DNA from 3 places in the Exiguobacterium sp. s133 genome. Region 3 is predicted to be linked to each of the others. Evidence: riboswitches for the same ligand, from Rfam matches in the RefSeq annotation. Region 3 holds a riboswitch; each other region holds the start of a gene.

What was found. A riboswitch is a leader RNA that binds a small molecule or an ion and turns the genes downstream of it on or off. The one in region 3 is predicted to bind S-adenosylmethionine.
Region 1: another riboswitch for S-adenosylmethionine. It lies ahead of metK (methionine adenosyltransferase); the one in region 3 lies ahead of KNP96_RS04090 (methionine ABC transporter ATP-binding protein).
Region 2: another riboswitch for S-adenosylmethionine. It lies ahead of msrA (peptide-methionine (S)-S-oxide reductase MsrA); the one in region 3 lies ahead of KNP96_RS04090 (methionine ABC transporter ATP-binding protein).

What each region holds. Positions count from the first base shown of each region.
Region 1 is NZ_JACSMK010000002.1:57,282-63,493, reverse strand. Features, by position in the region: gene pckA (phosphoenolpyruvate carboxykinase (ATP)) at 1-1,510, opposite strand, end outside; SAM riboswitch class I at 1,743-1,869, shown strand; gene metK (methionine adenosyltransferase) at 1,999-3,207, shown strand; gene KNP96_RS02875 (GNAT family N-acetyltransferase) at 3,349-3,837, shown strand; gene KNP96_RS02870 (alpha/beta fold hydrolase) at 3,915-4,619, shown strand; gene mnmM (tRNA 5-(aminomethyl)-2-thiouridylate-methyltransferase MnmM) at 4,658-5,293, opposite strand; gene KNP96_RS02860 (MDR family MFS transporter) at 5,420-6,212, shown strand, end outside.
Region 2 is NZ_JACSMK010000007.1:109,863-116,074, reverse strand. Features, by position in the region: gene KNP96_RS10950 (SH3 domain-containing C40 family peptidase) at 1-1,545, shown strand, start outside; gene KNP96_RS10945 (putative quinol monooxygenase) at 1,601-1,894, opposite strand; gene KNP96_RS10940 (M20 metallopeptidase family protein) at 1,983-3,155, shown strand; SAM riboswitch class I at 3,226-3,332, shown strand; gene msrA (peptide-methionine (S)-S-oxide reductase MsrA) at 3,440-3,970, shown strand; gene KNP96_RS10930 (DMT family transporter) at 4,367-4,846, opposite strand; gene KNP96_RS10925 (Crp/Fnr family transcriptional regulator) at 4,859-5,536, opposite strand; gene KNP96_RS10920 (DMT family transporter) at 5,548-5,976, opposite strand.
Region 3 is NZ_JACSMK010000002.1:302,734-308,945, reverse strand. Features, by position in the region: gene KNP96_RS04110 (hypothetical protein) at 1-73, opposite strand, end outside; gene KNP96_RS04105 (CAP domain-containing protein) at 432-1,310, shown strand; gene KNP96_RS04100 (MetQ/NlpA family ABC transporter substrate-binding protein) at 1,789-2,604, opposite strand; gene KNP96_RS04095 (methionine ABC transporter permease) at 2,638-3,303, opposite strand; gene KNP96_RS04090 (methionine ABC transporter ATP-binding protein) at 3,293-4,306, opposite strand; SAM riboswitch class I at 4,390-4,496, opposite strand; gene KNP96_RS04085 (aminotransferase class I/II-fold pyridoxal phosphate-dependent enzyme) at 4,559-5,746, opposite strand; gene KNP96_RS04080 (alpha-glucosidase) at 5,913-6,212, shown strand, end outside.

The sequences.
Region 1 (6,212 bases), 250 kb from region 3:
TTTGTTTGAATTTAGTCGCCAAAGCCCGTGCTTGTTGTTCATACGCATCAGCATCCGACCAAACTTTGACAGGGTTGAGCAAGTCGCTTGGGACACCAGGGACTTCGAGCGGCATGTGTAGCCCGAAAATCGGATGCTCTTCCGTCGGGATATCAGCGAGTGTGCCGTTGACAGCTGCATTGACCATCGTCCGTGTATATGCAAGCTTCATCCGACTTCCCGTCCCATATGCGCCACCCGTCCAGCCTGTATTGACGAGGTAAACCGTGACACCGTGCCGGTCGATGAGCTCACCGAGCATCGTTGCATATTTTTCAGGAATGAGCGGTAAGAAGGGTGAACCGAAGCATGTCGAGAATGTCGCTTCCGGTTCTGTTACGCCACGCTCTGTCCCGGCTAACTTCGATGTATACCCGGATAAGAAGTGATACATCGCTTGCTCCTTCGTCAACTTACTGATTGGCGGCAGGACGCCGTAAGCATCAGCTGTTAAAAAGACAATTGTTTTCGGATGTCCGGCGCGTGATGGTACTGCAATATTATCAATCGCTGTAATCGGATAAGCGGCCCGTGTGTTTTCCGTTTTTGACGTATCATCATAGTCAGGAATTCGTGCATCATCGAGGACGACGTTTTCAAGGACAGTGCCAAACCGAATCGCATCAAAGATTTGTGGTTCTTTTTCACGCGATAGGTTGACCGTTTTTGCGTAACAGCCACCTTCGATATTGAAGACGCCGTCGTTGGACCACCCGTGCTCATCGTCACCAATCAATTGACGACTGTCGTCAGCAGACAGTGTGGTCTTACCAGTACCGGATAATCCGAAGAATAAGGCGACGTCACCCTCATGACCGACGTTAGCCGAGCAATGCATCGATAAGACGTCTCGTTGAGGTAAAAGGTAGTTCATGACAGAGAAAATCGATTTTTTGATTTCGCCCGCATATTCTGTTCCACCGATTAAGACAATCCGATGTTCGAATGACATGGCGATGAACGTTTCGGAATTCGTTCCATCGACTTTCGGATCTGCTTTGAAGTGAGGCGCATAAATAACCGTGAAAGGCTCAAAAGCAGCTTCTGTCGGATATTCACGCAAAAATAGTTGTTTTGCAAACAAATTATGCCAAGCATATTGTGTCACGATCCGAACCGGAAGGGTAAAATGAGTGTCTGCACCAGCAGCAGCTTCTGTGTAGTAGAGCTGATCTGCTTCATTCATGTAGCGAAGAACTTTTTGTAAAAGTTGCTCGAAGTTGTCTGCTTCCATCGGTTGATTGACATGGCCCCAATCGATATGTGACTCGCATGACTGATCGCGAACAATGAACTTGTCTTTAGGTGAACGACCTGTAAATTTCCCCGTTTCTACAGACAGAGCGCCATTTTCAGCAAGAACCCCTTCTTCGTTACGAATTGCATGTTCGACTAGCTCAGCAACAGATAGTTGTTTGAACACATGCTCCTTCTTGAGTAGCTCTTCGATATTCAGGACCGTCATCGGCATCCTGACCCCACCTTTCCCCTACGTTGGTTTAGCTCTGACATTTAGTATGACACATTTATTATATATGACATACTAAAGGATGAGCAATCCTTTTTTAGCGCTGATTTCTATTTATTTGGAAACGCTTTCAGCATTAACAGTTTAACATCTCTTCGGGAAAGTTTCGACTAGAAATTAAAACGTAGCTTGACAGAGTGGTCACAACTTTATATCATGTAATTCGTAACGGATACTCTTATTCTGAGCAGGTGGAGGGAACAAGGCCCGAAGAAACCCGGCAACCGTCCTACATTAAGAATTCTATTAATGAAGGAAAAGGTGCTCTCCTGAAGCGAAGTAAACACTTCGAACGATAAGAGGGTAAAGGAAGAACGCACAACCTTTCCCTGACCATTTTTTGGACATGGAGAGGTTTTTTTTCATTTTACCGTCCCACTCAACTAGGGGAAATGAGTACACCGTCAAATTCTTTTTTGGGAGGGTCAAACATGACAAACCTTAATCGCCGACTATTTACGTCGGAGTCAGTTACTGAAGGTCACCCGGATAAAATCTGTGACCAAATCTCGGATTCTATCTTAGATGCAATCCTCGCAGCCGATCCGAATGCTCGTGTCGCTGCTGAAACATCTGTCACGACAGGACTTGTCCTCGTCGCAGGTGAAATCACGACATCGACTTATGTCGATATCCCGAAAGTCGTTCGCGAAACAATTCGTGAGATTGGCTATACACGCGCTAAATATGGTTTCGATGCAGACACTTGTGCTGTATTGACTTCAATCGATGAGCAATCAGCAGATATCGCTCTCGGTGTTGACCAAGCGCTTGAAGCACGCGAAGGTAACATGTCAGATGAAGAAATCGATGCAATCGGTGCAGGGGACCAAGGTCTCATGTTCGGTTATGCAACGAAAGAAACGCCTGAATTGATGCCACTTCCGATCTCACTTTCACACAAACTTGCTCGTCGTCTCGCAGAAGTCCGTAAAACTGGACAACTTGACTACCTCCGTCCGGATGGTAAGACGCAAGTAACTGTAGAATACAATGAGAACAACGAACCGGTTCGTGTCGATACAATCGTCATCTCAACACAACATGCAGAAGAAGTGACGCTTGAGCAAATCCAAGCAGACCTGAAAGAGCATGTCATCGCACCTGTGATTCCATCAGAATACATCGATGCGGAAACAAAGTTCTTCATTAACCCGACAGGTCGCTTCGTCATCGGTGGACCACAAGGTGATGCAGGATTAACTGGACGTAAAATCATCGTTGATACGTATGGTGGCTATGCACGTCATGGCGGCGGCGCATTCTCTGGTAAAGATCCAACAAAAGTTGACCGTTCTGCAGCATATGCAGCACGTTACGTCGCGAAAAACCTCGTAGCTTCTGGTCTTGCAGATAAAGCAGAAGTTCAACTTGCGTATGCGATTGGTGTCGCGCACCCAGTATCGATTGCAGTTGATACGTTTGGAACAGGTAAACTTCCAGAAGCACAACTCGTCGAACTCGTTGCCGAAAATTTCGATCTTCGCCCAGCAGGGATCATCAAGATGCTTGATCTTCGCCGTCCGATTTATCGTCAGACAGCAGCTTATGGTCATTTCGGTCGTACAGATATCGAATTACCATGGGAGCAAACTGATAAAGCAGCAATTCTTGAAGAACAAGCGAAACGATTCGCTTAATTTTCAGTTCAGAAGCAGACTCGCACGAGTTTGTTTCTGAACTTTTTTTGTTTGTCTCGAATTTTGGAGGGAAACGAATGATTTTTCTAGAACAGGGTAAAAGAACATGTACCGGTAAACGGAAAAAAGGGGGAGTCCGATATGGAGATACGCGAAGCAATTCCTACTGATGCGGCACGCATTCATGATATTGCCATCACCTCTTGGATGGATACGTATGAAGAGATTTACTCGGAAAGCTCGAAAGCCCATTTCGTACAAGAGGCGTATCCGCAAGAAGAAGTCGTTCGAGCAATTCGGACGGCGGAGGAAGCGCGGGGAGAATATTTCAATGTCGCCATTATCGAGGAAGAAATCGTCGGTTTCATCCATGCAATCGATGTTGACGGCACGTGGGAAATCGTTCGCTTGTACGTACTACCGAAATATCAACAAAATGGGATTGGGCGAAAGTTGATTCGTGAACTTGAACACCAAGGTGCTTCCCCAATTGAAGTCTACGTTGAATCAAGAAATTATAAAGCGCGCCAGTTTCTAGTCTCTTTCGGTTTTAAAGAAGAAAGTGAAACGACTGAAGAAATTTTCGGTCAAGTGGAACCTGTGACACGCTTAAAGCGTATATATGAATGAAAATCCAACTTAAGATGGTTTTGACATCAAGATGTAAACGTTATAATACAGAGATACTTGTATGAAGAGGTGAGTTTGTGGAAGATCAAGCAACAGGAATTATCGTACTTGTCTATCCCCTTCAACTGCGAGCGACGCCGAGCGATGCGTTAATTCGAGTCCTTGAAAAGGATTATGAAGTGTTACGTGTAGATGCTCCGCGCCGGATATCGCTTGAGGAACATCAACAACTGCTGAAGGATGCTTTACGAGAAGCCGGAAAACGAAAGTTACCGATTCATATCATCGCCTGCAGCATGGGCGCACTCGTCGTCAACCGGCTACTGCAGGAATATGAATTGCCGATTGCGAGTTTGTCGTATATTTCGCCGTTATTTGATTGGCATAATTCAAAACAACTCGGTGGCGTCAAACAAGTATTTGCAAGTGCATTCGATCGTTTTCGACCGGATGCGCCACTCGGGATGTTGCCGTTTGGTCAAAATAGTGAAGATACGGCACGTCTCGGTGAGTTGACATATGCACAGTACCGGGAGATTGAAGAAGAAATCGTCTTACATGATGAAGAGCGGAAGAAACTACCGCGAGTCAACCTCGCTTGTTTTTATGCACCGGACGATCAATTCGCGGACGTAAAATATACGTTAGAGATTTGCCGGAAAATGGGTGGCGATCAAATCTATCTTCAACGGCTCCATGGATTTCCGCATTTCAGCTTTGAACGTCTCAATACGCGGTTCGCTGAAAAATTATTGCTTTTTTTGAAGATGGTTGAGGAATGACAAAAAAGACGCTGTCGTGCTGACAGCGTCTTTTGCTATTAATCGAGTGTTTGCTTTTTTAATTTTTTTTCGATGGCGATGATGAAAGGTGGATTGTTTTGTTGATTGAGAAAACGATACTGTAAGACGGCGTAGTCTTGCTGCGAAAGACTTTCGACATAATCGAGAACAGCATCCCGTTCACGTCTTCCTTCTACATGTCCATGATAGATGACGAGGACGATTAAACCGCCGGGTACGAGGACGGGTAACAAAGCACCTAGCGCTTCTAACGTATCTTCACCGGTCGTCGTGACGGACTTGTCACTTCCTGGTAAATAACCAAGATTGAAAACGCCCGCTCGAATCGGACGGGCTTCATTAACGAGGCGTGCGCCAACATGAATATGACTTTCGTGGTAAAGATCGACCCACTCTTTGACGTGAGCGGTTTCTAGACGACGTTTCGTTTCTTCAATCGCTTGTTCTTGTACATCGAAGGCGATGACACGACCGTCTGGTCCGACTTGTTCCGCAAGAAACAAGGTATCGTGACCATTTCCGGCAGTCATATCGACGACACAATCTCCTTCGTGGATGACAGATTCTAAGAGTTCTTTGGCATAAGGTAAGACGCGGGCTAGTGACATGGGTTCAGACTCCTGTTCAAGTAAGATTATTCTTTGTTCGTTCATCACGTATTCTTTTGTTCCTGATTATACCATTATTCCGATAATTCATTCAAAATGAAGTTTCTTGACAGAGCACAGAACAATTTCGTAAAGTGGCAAGGGTGAGAACTATATTGGAGGACACCTATTATGCCGAAATTACCTCGTGCGGTCTGGATCCTCGTGTTGGCGATGGCGATCAATACGACAGGAGCCTCTTTTTTATGGCCGTTTAATACATTATATATTCATGAATACTTAGGCGAATCCATGACCAAGGCAGGAATGGCCTTGTTCGTCAACTCTGCGCTCGCAATCGTCGGAAATTACATGGGTGGAAAAGCGTTTGATCGTTTAGGTGGGAAGCGGACGCTCATCATCAGTGTCATCGGACTCGTGATTGCTTCGATTGGTCTGCTGTTGTTCCATCAGACATTCATTGGTTATGTGACGATGCTTGGATTGATCGGTTTCGTCGGGGGGATGGTGTTCCCGACGATTTACGCATTAACCGGTCTGATTTGGCCAAAAGGCGGACGACGTGCCTTTAATGCAATCTATGTAGCACAAAACGTTGGAGTTGCGCTCGGTACGGCAGTCAGTGGTCAAATTGCTGCGATTGATATTCAATTTATCTTCATCGCGAACTTATTGCTCTATGTAGTGTTTGCGATTGTTCTGTTCATAGGTTTGAACTGGATTCAGGCGCCGCAGGTTAAACGACAAAAAGAGTTTACGACGGAAGAAGTCCGTGAGCCGTTATCGAAGGAGTCGGTTCGGACGATGCTCTACGTTTCAGTCGGGTATGCGTTGCTTTGGTTCGTTTACGTACAATGGCAAGGAACGTTTGCCGTCCACACGAAATCACTTGGTGTGACGATTTCCGAGTACTCGATTTTATGGACAATCAATGGAGCATTAATCGTCTTCGCACAACCGCTCT
Region 2 (6,212 bases), on a different contig from region 3:
ACACTTTTGACGATTTACGGGACGAGCGGCGCCTATAGCCGAATCATCTTCCGCGGCGAATACGCGTACGTTTTGACGAGCTCGCTCGCGAAATCAAAAGTCTATGCCAAAACGGATCGCCTGTACATCCAAAAAACGACACCGATTCAGGTGGAGCCAAACAGTTCGAGCACCGTCTTGAAGCATCATAAACAAAATACACTCTTGACGATTTACGGGACGAGCGGCGCCTATAGCCGAATCATCTTCCGCGGTGAATATGCGTACGTCTTGACGAGCTCACTCGCGAAATCAAAAGTCTATGCCAAAACAAATCGCCTGTACATCCAAAAAACAACACCGATCCAGCAATCCCCAAGCAGTTCAAGTACGGTTCTTAAGCATCATCAAAAGAACACGCTCTTGACGATTTACGGGACGAGCGGCGCCTATAGCCGAATCATCTTCCGCGGTGAATATGCATACGTCTTGACGAGTTCGCTCGCAGCAACGAAAGCAGATCTGTATGCGACGACAGGAACACGTTACGTGACCGAAGACAAGTTGGTCGTCCATCCAAAAGCCAGTCTTAGCGGAAACATTGGGACACTGAAAAAAGGAGCATTAATCACGACCTACGGAAAAAGCGGTTACTACACACGCGTTAAAATCGGATCACGCTTCGGATTCGTTGACTCAAGTCGGCTCGGTTTAAATAAACCGACATCTAAAGCCAAAGTCGGGACCGTCTTTTACGTCCATTTCAACCAAACACCACTCTTTTCTGCTGACGTCGCCTACAGTCGTCCGGCGAGTCACTTAAGCAAAGGAACGAAATTGATCGGATTAAAATCGATTGATGATGACTTTTGGCAAGTCCGTCTACCGAATGGTCAAACGGGTTACGTCCTCAATCCTTATATCGGAACGAGCAAACCGGATATGCGGTATAACGAGCAAGCCATCAATCGTTCAAAAGTCTATACGGTCAAAGCAACGACTTCATTTTATGACACACCTGCCAGTCCAAAAAGTGCCGGGTTGGTCGAAAAAGGCAAGCGTGTGTATCCGCGTTACCGCGTCGGTAATTTCTATGTCATTCAGTCCGGCTGGACGCCCGTCTACATCCCGGTGACGGCCCTTACAGTGACGAGCGAAACAAAAGTTGACAAGAAAAATAATTCACGTGGCGAAAAGTTGATTCAAGCTGCTGTTGCCCATATCGGTACTCCGTACACATGGGGATCACAAAACGTGGCGAATGGTGGATTCGATTGTTCCGGCTTGATTCATTATGCGACGAACCAAGCCGGAAAATACGGCGGACGGACGAATGTCCGCGGTTACTGGTACGGAGCGTTCTTTACAAATCAACGCACAAGTATCAGTTCCGGAAAACGCTCGGATATCGTCTTCTTCGAAAACACGTATACGGATGGCCCCTCGCATATCGGGATCATGTTAGATAGTAAACACTTCATTCATGCCGGAGGATCACAACTGCAAATCAGTTCAATTTACGAGCCGCACTGGCGTGAGCACTTCCTCGGTTTCAAATCAATGTAATGATTAAAAAAACGGACCTTCCCTAACCCGGGAGGTCCGCTTCTTTTAGCTAACATTAAAATGTCATTTCCGCATATTTCGTAACTTGGCGATCGATTAAGTACAATTCGATTTGCTCGCGATACGCTTTATAGTGGTCTGACGCAATATGCGCTTCTAACGCTTCTTCATCTTGATAGACTTCATACAGCATGAACTGATGTTCATCTTCAATCGATTGATGTAAGCTATAACGCAAGCACCCCGGCTCGTTTTGTGAAGCTTTGTAGACCGTACTTAAAATCGGAAAGACTTGATCGGCTAAACCTGCTTTGACTGTGATGACCGCGTTGACAATAATTTCTCCCATGACTTGTTTTCCTCCTCATCATTCATTACTCCTATCTCTACCCGTTTTATAGAAAGTCATACCTCAAAAACCTGAAAGGATGATTATGATGCAACAGCAACTCTTCACTCAACTCGATCAACTCGAACAACAAATCATTGAAAGACGTCGTGATCTGCACCGTCACCCGGAACTCTCTTTTCAAGAAGTGCGGACACCAAACGCCATCGCCTCATTTTATGATGAGCTTGGTCTCCCTTACCGCAGGAACGTCGGTGGTAGCGGGATCGTCGCGACCCTCAAAGGAAAACATCCTGGAAAGACCATCGCCATTCGGGCCGATTTCGATGCCCTGCCACTGCAGGAGGAAACGGATCTCGCCTTCCGTTCGATTCATCCGGGTGTCATGCATGCGTGTGGACATGACGGACATACGGCGATTGCACTCGGTCTTGCCTCGGCCTTTACAGCACTGCAAGAAGACCTTCACGGAACAATCGTGTTCATTCATCAGCACGGGGAAGAAGTCTTCCCGGGTGGTGCCATTCAAATGATTGAAGACGGCTGTCTTGACGGGGTCGATGCAATTTTCGGTACGCATCTCGAAAATGACTTACCTGTCGGAACAATTGGCTATCACGCAGGACATACGCTGTGCGCCATCGATGAATTCGAAATCGTTGTCCACGGACAGGGTGGTCATGCGCAAGCCCCTCATAAAACACAAGATGCACTCGTCGCCGGGGCACAACTCGTCTGTAATCTCCAACACCTCGTCAGTCGGCGCGTTGATCCGTTTTCACCTGCCATCATCGCAATCGGTTCATTCCATGCCGGAACGGCTCCGAACATCGTTACTGGTGAGGCACGGATTGTCGGTGAAATCCGGACATTTGACGAAGCGCTGCGTCACCAGTTACGCCAGCAGGTCGATTTAGTTGCTCGGACGACGTGTGCCGGAATCGGTGCGAGCTACTCCATCGACTTTACGACGGGTTATCCATCCCTTTGGAATCATCCGGTAGAAACAAATCTCGTTAAAGAAGCGACGGCTTTCTTAGGTGAGGCATCTGTCAAAGAACTCAAACCGATGATGGCAGCAGACGATTTCGCCTATTATTTAGAGCGTACCCCAGGAAGCTACTTCTTTACGGGGTCCGCCAAAACGGACGGGAGTACGATTTATCCGCAACACCATCCGAAATATGAAATCGATGAACGGGCACTACTCGTCGGCGCGAAATCTCTAGGTGCGACCGTCCTGCATGCCTTACAATCTTAATGATTGACTTTGTCGTTTTAGAGATGCTATTATCACATCAATGATAACGAATTTAATCAACTTCATATAACACTTATCAAGAGTGGACTGAGAGATCTGGATCGATGACGTCCCAGCAACCTGCCTTCAGTGGCAAGGTGCTACGACCAGCAAAGCGCAAGCTTTGGTTGATAAAAAGCGACGACTCCTTTTGCAACCAAGCAAAGGAGTCGTTTTCGTTTTCTCGCTGTCAGAGCACGAATGATTACAGGGCGACTACCGCCAGCGGAAAGGACGAGATATAGATGGAAAAAGCAACATTCGCAGGAGGCTGTTTCTGGTGCATGGTGACCCCATTCGAAGAACTGCCCGGTATTCACGGAATTGTTTCCGGTTATACAGGAGGACAAATCGAAAATCCGACATACGAACAAATAAAAACAGGCACGACCGGTCATTCGGAGGTCGTCGAGATTACATTTGATCCGGCGTTATTCTCATACGAGCGGTTACTCGAACTTTACTGGCCGCAAACGGATCCGACTGACGCCGGCGGACAGTTCCAGGACCGTGGGACACAATACGCACCTGCCATCTTTTATCATACGGAAGAACAGCGCCTTGCTGCGATTGCTTCACGTGACGCGCTTGCTGCGAGCAATCGCTTTAAGCAGCCGATCGTCACACGAATCGAAGCGGCACAAGCCTTCTATCCAGCAGAAGACTATCATCAAAACTTCCACAAAAAGAATCCGGAACACTACAAAAAAGACCGGAAAGCATCCGGTCGCGATGAATTCATCGATGTGGCTTGGAAAGAAGAAGTATCTGTCTAAACTAAAAAAGCCCGCTTCGTGCGGGCTTTCAGCATGTAGACAAACTCTTATGAAGAGTGACTATGCTATAACAAGAGGCAATCCGTTCGCGTTTCCCTGTCTCGCCTTGTCTTCAAAGCGATTCGAGACGGATTGCGCTCTAACACTACTCTATGATTTTCTCTACGGTACACCCTGAAAACTTCGTTTTTCGTTGACTCCTACGGGAAAAAGCGCGTGAACACGCGCTGCCAAGAGGCTGGCAAGACCCTGCTCGTTGTCCGTGAGGATCAAGGAGCAACGGCTTGCGCCTCGCCCGAGGAAAGCAACGAAAAGAACGAATCTTTCATTCCACAACTACTGATTCGTCTTCGCGCTAAAAAATCGACTTTATACTGCCAGAGTTAACCGTAAGAATTACGATACCTTTTCCGACAACTCATCCGAAGATTCGATTTCTACGACTTGATATCGTTTCAACACAAAAATACCGGCTAGCATCACAAGCAATCCAGCGACTTGTCCGAGCGAAAGCTCAAGTTCCGGTAAACCGAACCAACCGAACAAGTCGACACATAATGCAAAACTCAGTTGCGAAATCAAGACGACCGAAATCGCAATCGATGGACCGAGCAGCTGAATCCCGCGCATCACACAAAATACGACACCGACACCGACCAGACCACCGAATAAATAAAGCGGTTCGACCGTTTGAATGTTCGAGAATGTGCCACCCCGAAATACGAGTAGCGCAAACAGTGAACCGATGAACCCGACAAAAAAGACGAGGGTCGTCGTCGCCCATGCCCCGAACGCATGACTCATCCGTGCATTCAATACCGTCTGTAAACTAATCATCATTCCTGCCGTAATCGCACAAAACATACCTAGTCCCACGCTAGCCCCTCCTTATTCGTAACTATTTCCGTTCGCTTTTTCTTTAATCCGCTCTACATCTAAAATAATGATTTTCCCGCGTCGTCTCGCCAAGATTTCTTCTTCACAAAGTGTTGAGATGATACGGTTTAAATGACGGTAACTCGTCCCGAGCCAATCGGCGACGTCATGGAGATTCGACGTTCGCATCTCTTGATAAAACAGACTGTCGGAAACGTCCGAGGTAATCGATAACAGATATCCGGCAAATCGTTCTTCGACCGAATAGAGGACATGAAATGATGCTGATTTCGAGTCCGCGTACCACTTGGTCGTAATGACCCGCAGTAAAAATTGTAAAAAGGTGTTCGTCGTATTGTGCTCACGTAAGATCGCATACGGAATGCTGAGTGCCACGACGTCCGTAATCACCTCGATGGTATTCAAGACTTCCCGTTGATTGATATATTCCGCATCACCAATCACCGTCATCGCCTTTTTGAAGCGTAAAATCCGTTGTTTCCCTTCAGCCGATGCTGCAGAGATTTTAATTTTTCCTTCGACGATGAAATACATCCGGTCAATCGGTTCACCCGTCACACATAACAGGTCCCCTTCCGAAAACGTTTCGATGCGTAAATAGCCTTTACTGGTCTCCGTAAAAATATCCGCTAAGTCGTACTGTTTTAAATAGGTCTCAATCGTCTGCATAGGCCCTCCCTTTAGGACAGTGAAAAAATCGCAACTCCGGCAAGCATCAAACTGATCCCGATCCACTGTCCCCGGTTACTCCTTTTTTTGATGACACCAAACCAGCCGTTCAAATCAATCACGAATGCACATAAAATTTGTGCGACGAGCAACAAACACATCGCCCACGTCATGCCAAGTAACTGAATCGACGTCAGTTCGGTCACGACGACGAGTACGCCAAGCAATCCGCCACTGGCATAGAGGAGCGGAAGCTGTCGAAAACCGCCGATTTTCCGGTCACGAACCACACTATAAATCGCTAAGCACCCCATCAATCCGACGAAATGAACGATCGTCACCGAAAACCACGGACCAATGGCATCTCCTAAACGGGCATTAAAAATCCCCTGCAACGCAATGAATAGTCCACTCATTAATGCGAATATAACTCCCTGCACTTTAAGGCACCTCCTTTTGTTTCTTCTGTTATGAGTAGACACTATTTTCACCTTATCTGAAAAGGACAAATGTCCCATTTTAAAAAATTGTATAAAAAAAGACGGATTGCCCGTCTTCAGCGTGTAGATAATCGATTAAGAGGCGTAACCATGCGATATCGGGATGCAATCCGTTCGCGCTTCCCCGTCTCGCCTCGTCTTCAAAGCGATATCACCTAAAAAGCGTCACGTTTCGT
Region 3 (6,212 bases):
TCCAACCTGAAAACAAGTACTGCTGAATCGCGAGAAACGTAATCGATTCATAAATAAAATAGAGAAGAATCATGGCATACTCCTTTTGATGGATATTATATGGACAAACACGTATTTTTTTCCTTACGATTCCTAATATTAGCTAGGTGATGAAAGAACGGCAATAAGATTTGCAAAGAATGAAAATAAAAGAATGTTCACACATTTCAACAAGAGGGGAAAATAGTTCATTTTCTGTACGATAATGAAATGAGAATGGCTTCGGACTAAGTTGTCAGACCTTTAAAGGCGATGTTACTAAAATGTGTCTGTGTTGTGAACAAGTCGAATGAATCATGTGATTTTCTTAGAATGGATACTCTGACTGTTCGAACGGTTCAATTTCTTTTAAAATAAGGGTAATGCAAGAAAGAAGGAGGCGGACCAGCAGGATGAAAAAAGTATTAGTCCTCGGGGTAATAGCATTTGCTTTCTTTGGTTGCGAAAGCGTTCCAATCGAACAAGCGGAGGCGGAGTACCCGAAAAGTGGGGGAAAGCTGATTGATGCATATACAAGTGAGTACCCGGGATACAAGTGGGAAGTCAGACGGACAGCGACAGAGGAGTTTGTCGCACTGACGAAAGACGGGAAAGATTACGGGAAGTATCGTTTCCGGGACGGCGTGACGACGCAAGGCGCGACGTTAAATAAAGATACGGAAGCGACGCTTGCGAAAAAAGGCTGGAAGGTCGTCAAGTCCTATCGAAAGGGAAATACGAACTACATGCTGAACCTTGATCACGCAGCCGTCTATGAAAAGAACGATAACTACGTGACGTATTTCTTTGATCAATATGATAAAAATCGCGTCAAAGCAACACTGGCGATTCCGAAGGACGTCGAAGCGAAAAAAGAAGGGTTCTATGGTGCTGCTTCAAAAGCATTACGGACGACGGATGAGAAATTGATGTTACGCCTGATGAACTGGGAACGTGCCGAATACAAGAAACCTGCATTGTCGCCGTATACAGCATTAAAACCGGTCACGCGCGGACACAGTGAAAACATGGCGGAGAATAACTTTTTCTCGCATACGGATCCTGAAGGCCGTGACCCGTTCGCCCGGATGAAGGCAGAAGGCATTCGCTTCTCGATGGCGGGTGAAAACTTATCGATGGGGTATCCGAATGTCTTCGCTGCCCACTGGGGATTGATGAACTCAAAAGGGCATCGTGAAAACATCATGCAAAGCGGCTTCAAACAAGCGGATGTTGGAGTGGCGTTTAGAAAAGATGCACCGTACTTTACGATTAACTTTAGAACACCGTGAAAATAGCACGAACTAAAGTAAAGCCTAGGTTCTCGTCAATGGGAACCTAGGCTTTTTGGTTTGTCTTGAGTCCCGGGAAACGTGATATCTTACGAATCAAAAAACGTAGGTGGTTGATATAAGTGGTACGAAAGATTCTTACTTCCCGTGCTTTCCTCGGGCGAGGCGCAAGCCGTTGCCTCTTTCCCTTACAGGTCAAGATGCAGGGTCTCGCCTGCCTCTGACAGCGCAAGCAAGCCTTGCGCTTTTTCCCGTAGGAGTCACGTGGAAGCAAATCTTTTTAGGCTTTCTAATGGAAGAAGACCTGAGAAAGGCTGCGATTCGGGAAGGGGGAGCGACGAGTAACAGAGATACTATCGAAAAACCGGACGGCCCACCCCTGTTATTGAAAGGAGGTGGAGCCGTCCGGTTTTTTATGGCGTTTATTCTTTTGAGAAGTGGCGAGAATAAGGTCTTTCCGTAAAAGTGACACTTCTGCTCAATTCGCCCAGTCTGGTTTGCTGAATCCTTTGAATGATTTTTCGATCACTTCATTAAAATCATCCGATTTGACGACAGCGGTTAAGTCTTTGGCCAGTTGTTTGTCTTCGTCACTTGTCTTAACAGCGACTAAGTTGCGGTACTGCTCGTTCATCGTCTCGAGTGCGAGTGCATCGAGTAAGTCGAACTTCGCAGCAAGTGCGAAATTTCCGGGAACGGCTGAAATATCGACACTTTCGACAGCGCGTGGAAGCTGAGCGGCTTCAAGCGGTTTGATGACGAGTTTCTTTGGATTTTTGATGATGTCCTTTTCTGAGACGGTCAGTGGATCGGTATCTGCTTTTAGTTCAATCCAACCTTGATCCGCTAACAGGTTCAAAGCACGTGCCTGGTTCGTCGGATCGTTCGGTGTCGCGACTTCAGCGCCTTCTTTGACATCGTCCAACGTTTTATAGGACTTGCTGTATAATCCCATCGGTGCGGTTGGGACAGTGATCAGCCCTGTGAGGTCGAGATTTTTTTCTTTCGCAAACGTTTTTAAATAAATCGAATGCTGGAACAGGTTGGCATCGATATCACCGCTCCCGAGGGCAAGGTTCGGTTGAATGTAATCACTGAATTCGACGATTTCGACTTTATAGCCTTTCTTTTCGAGTCCCGGTTGAATCGCTTCTTTGACCATATCGCTATACGGACCACTCGTCGCCCCGATTTTGATGGACTTCGTTTCTTCATTTGCACTGCTGTCACCGCATCCGGCTAAGATGCTTGCTCCTAATAATCCTGTTGCTAAAAAGGCATAGCGTTTTTTCATCGTAATCTCTCCCTTGCGTTCTCTATTTGTAAGTTATCGTTTATCGGCGACACGTGCGAACCGGTTGCCGAGTGCCTGAATGACTTGAATGATGACGACAAGCACGACGATCGTCATGATCATGACGACGTTATCGTACCGGTAATAACCGAACCGGATCGCGAGGTCACCAATTCCGCCGCCACCGACGATCCCTGCCATCGCTGAGAATCCGATCAGGCTGATCAAGGTCAACGTCAAGCCTTGAATGATTCCGGGCAATGCTTCCGGAAGGAGAACACTGATAATGATGCGAAGCGGTTTCGCCCCGCACGCTTCTGCTGCTTCAATCAAGCCGGGTGGAATCTCACGGAGTGAGGTTTCGACGAGTCGGGCGAGAAACGGAATCGCGGCGACGCTCAAACTGACCGAGGCGGCAGCGGGACCGATTGTCGTCTTCGTGATGAGTTGCGTCAATGGAATCAAAGCAACGAGTAGGATGATGAATGGTAACGAGCGGACGATGTTGATGGCGAAGTCCAACGTCGTTCGAATGAAAACATTTTGGAAAAAGAGTCCGCGGTCGGTGATGAATAATAAAATCCCGAGTGGAATTCCGATGATGATGGCGAAGGCGAGTGAAATGCCGACCATGAAGGCCGTCTCTCCGAGTGCTTTCGTTAAGTCGGGAAGCATTGTCGTAAACCGGTCAAGCGACATCTTGAATCACCTCGATTGCGTGCAACTGTCCCTCGAGCCAGGTTAAGGCACGATTCACATGCAGTGTCGGTCCCGTCAAACTGACGATTAAGACGCCAAACGCGACGTCCTGAATGTAGTCGACCTTCCCATGCAGGATGCTGACTGCGATATCGAATTGTTTGATGGCTTCAGATAAGGTACTCTCACCTGTTTTTTCACCCGTGAACTGAAGTCGAATGACTTTGCCGGGTGTCGTCCGTAAAATTCGTTCCGGCAACTCGATTTGGAGTGCCGTATCGACGTAATGTTTTGTGACCGGATGTTCGGCTTGACTAAATATGGCGTAAGTCGAAGCGACTTCGACGACTTCACCGTGCGCCATGACGGCAACGCGGTGACAAATTTGTTTGACGACATCGATTTCGTGGGTGATGAGGATGATCGTCAAACCGAGCCGGGCGTTCAAATCTTTCAGTAAATCGAGAATCTGGAGCGTCGTCACCGGATCGAGCGCTGATGTCGCTTCGTCACAGAGTAAGATGTTTGGATTGTTGGCGAGCGCTCGTGCGATGCCGACGCGTTGTTTTTGTCCACCACTGAGTTGGCTCGGATAGTTCGTCTCGAATCCTTCGAGTCCGACGAGTGCCGTTAATTCTTGAATCCGTTTCGGGAACTCACGCCGTTTGACACCGGCAGCCTTTAAGGCGAACGCGATATTGTCGGCAACCGTGCGGGACTGAATCAGTTGAAAGTGTTGAAAGATCATACCGACCCGGAGACGGAGTTTGCGGAGAGACGTTTTGGAGACACGTGATAGATTGGCTCCGTCTACTATGACCGTACCGCTCGTCGGTGTCTCGAGTCCGTTAATCAACCGTAAGAGTGTACTTTTTCCGGCGCCGGATTCACCGATGATGCCGAAGATTTCCCCTTGTTCAATCGTTAAGTTGACATCGTTTAATGCAAAAATCGGTGTGCGGTCACGGACAAATTGTTTTGTGATGTGTGCGAACTCAATCATGATGTTTCCCTCCCTATACAAAAAAATCGCTTTTTTCCAGTTAGAGAGCAACCAGAAAAAAGCGACGAATTGTAGAATTTCGTAACTTATCTCTCAGAACAAAAGAAGTTCTGTAGGATGTGGCACCGTTCCATTACTGGTGGTTGCCGGACGTCGTTGGGCCTAATCCCTCGGTCGCTCTCGATAAGTAGCTATGCTGTTGGGATTTACTTTAACGGAAATGATTCCCATCTGTCAAACGTTTTTTCAGAATTATTCGGCAACGGCGGTTTGGAAGAGCTGAAGGGTCCCGATTCGTTTGACAGCCTCGACGAGTCGGTCGACATCGGCAATCAGACTGATCCGGACGTAACCTTCACCGTATGTACCAAAGAAATGACCCGGTGTCACGGCGACGTGCGCTTCGTCGAGCAGGTGATCGGTGAAGCTTTGTGACGTGAAGCCGGACGGAACAGGGAGCCAGACGAAGAACGAACCACCCGGAACCGGTCCTGCCCAGCCGATTTCGTTTAATGCACCGAACAACGCATCGCGTCGCGTCTCATACAAGGCGCTCAGTTCACGGACACATGTCTGATCGCTTGAAAGTGCGACCGTCGCTGCATGCTGGATCGGTGTGAAGGCACTGACGTAAAGGTGTTCCTGGTATGTTTCGATGCTCGCGATGACGGATGGATTACCGATCGCAAAGGCGATCCGAAAGCCGGACATGTTGAATCGTTTTGAGAGCGAAAACAGTTCGATTCCGACGTCTTTTGCCCCTTCCGTCTGGAGGAAACTACGTGTCGGACCATCGAAGCTGATCCCGCCGTACGCTAAATCGTGGACGACACAAATGTCGTTTTCATCAGCGAATGCGACCGTCTGTTCAAAGGCTTTCGCTGTCGCCGTCGCACCGGTCGGATTACTCGGGTAGTTGAGGAACAACATCCGGGCCCGTTCGACGTCGAGCGAATCGAGGAGGTCATAGTCAGGCAAAAAGCTATTTTCAGCGAGAAGCGGAAGCGTGATTGGATACGCACCGGCAAGTGCTGCGCCCGACAAGTAATCCGGGTAACCGGGATCCGGGACGATGACTCCTTCACCGGGATTGACGATCGTCTGCGGAAGGGCGACGATGCCGGCCTTGCTTCCGAGTAAAATCGCGACTTCTGTCGCCGGATCAATCGACACGCCAAATTCTGATTCATAAAAATTAGCGACGGCCTGCTTTAAGAAATCATGTCCGCGAAACGGGGGGTACTGGAGATTACTTGCATCATCGATGGCTTGTTTTAAAGCATCGAGAATATGTACGGGTGTCGTTTGGTCCGGCGTTCCTTGACCAAGCGTGATGACGTCGTGTCCTGCGGCTTTGACGGAACCGATCCGTTGGGCAAGTTCTGCGAAGACGGGATCGGGCAAGCGATCGATGGCGATCGATGGGGCGAAATGTTTCATCTCTGTTCCTCCTTCGGGTATTGTCGTCAAGAATAGCGAATTTTCAGTCAAAATGAAAGAGGTTTTTTAAAATCCCTTAAAAATTAGAAGAACATTCCAATTTCAGACGATGTTCTTGATACACTAGACAAGTAATCGATTGACTACTAGACGGGAGATGGAAAAGATGAATCGGACCTGGTGGAAAGAAGCCGTCGTTTATCAAGTGTACTGGCGGAGTTTTAACGACTCGAATGGAGACGGGATGGGGGACTTGCGGGGCGTGATCGAAAAGCTCGACTACATCGCCTCACTCGGGGTGGGTGTCATTTGGCTTAACCCCTGTTATACATCACCTGATATCGACAACGGTTACGACATCGCTGACTATTACGGCATCATGGAGAAAGCCGGCACGATGGCAGATTTGGACCAGCTGATTGAATCGGCGCATGCGCGCGGCTTAAAAATCATTCTCGATCTTGTC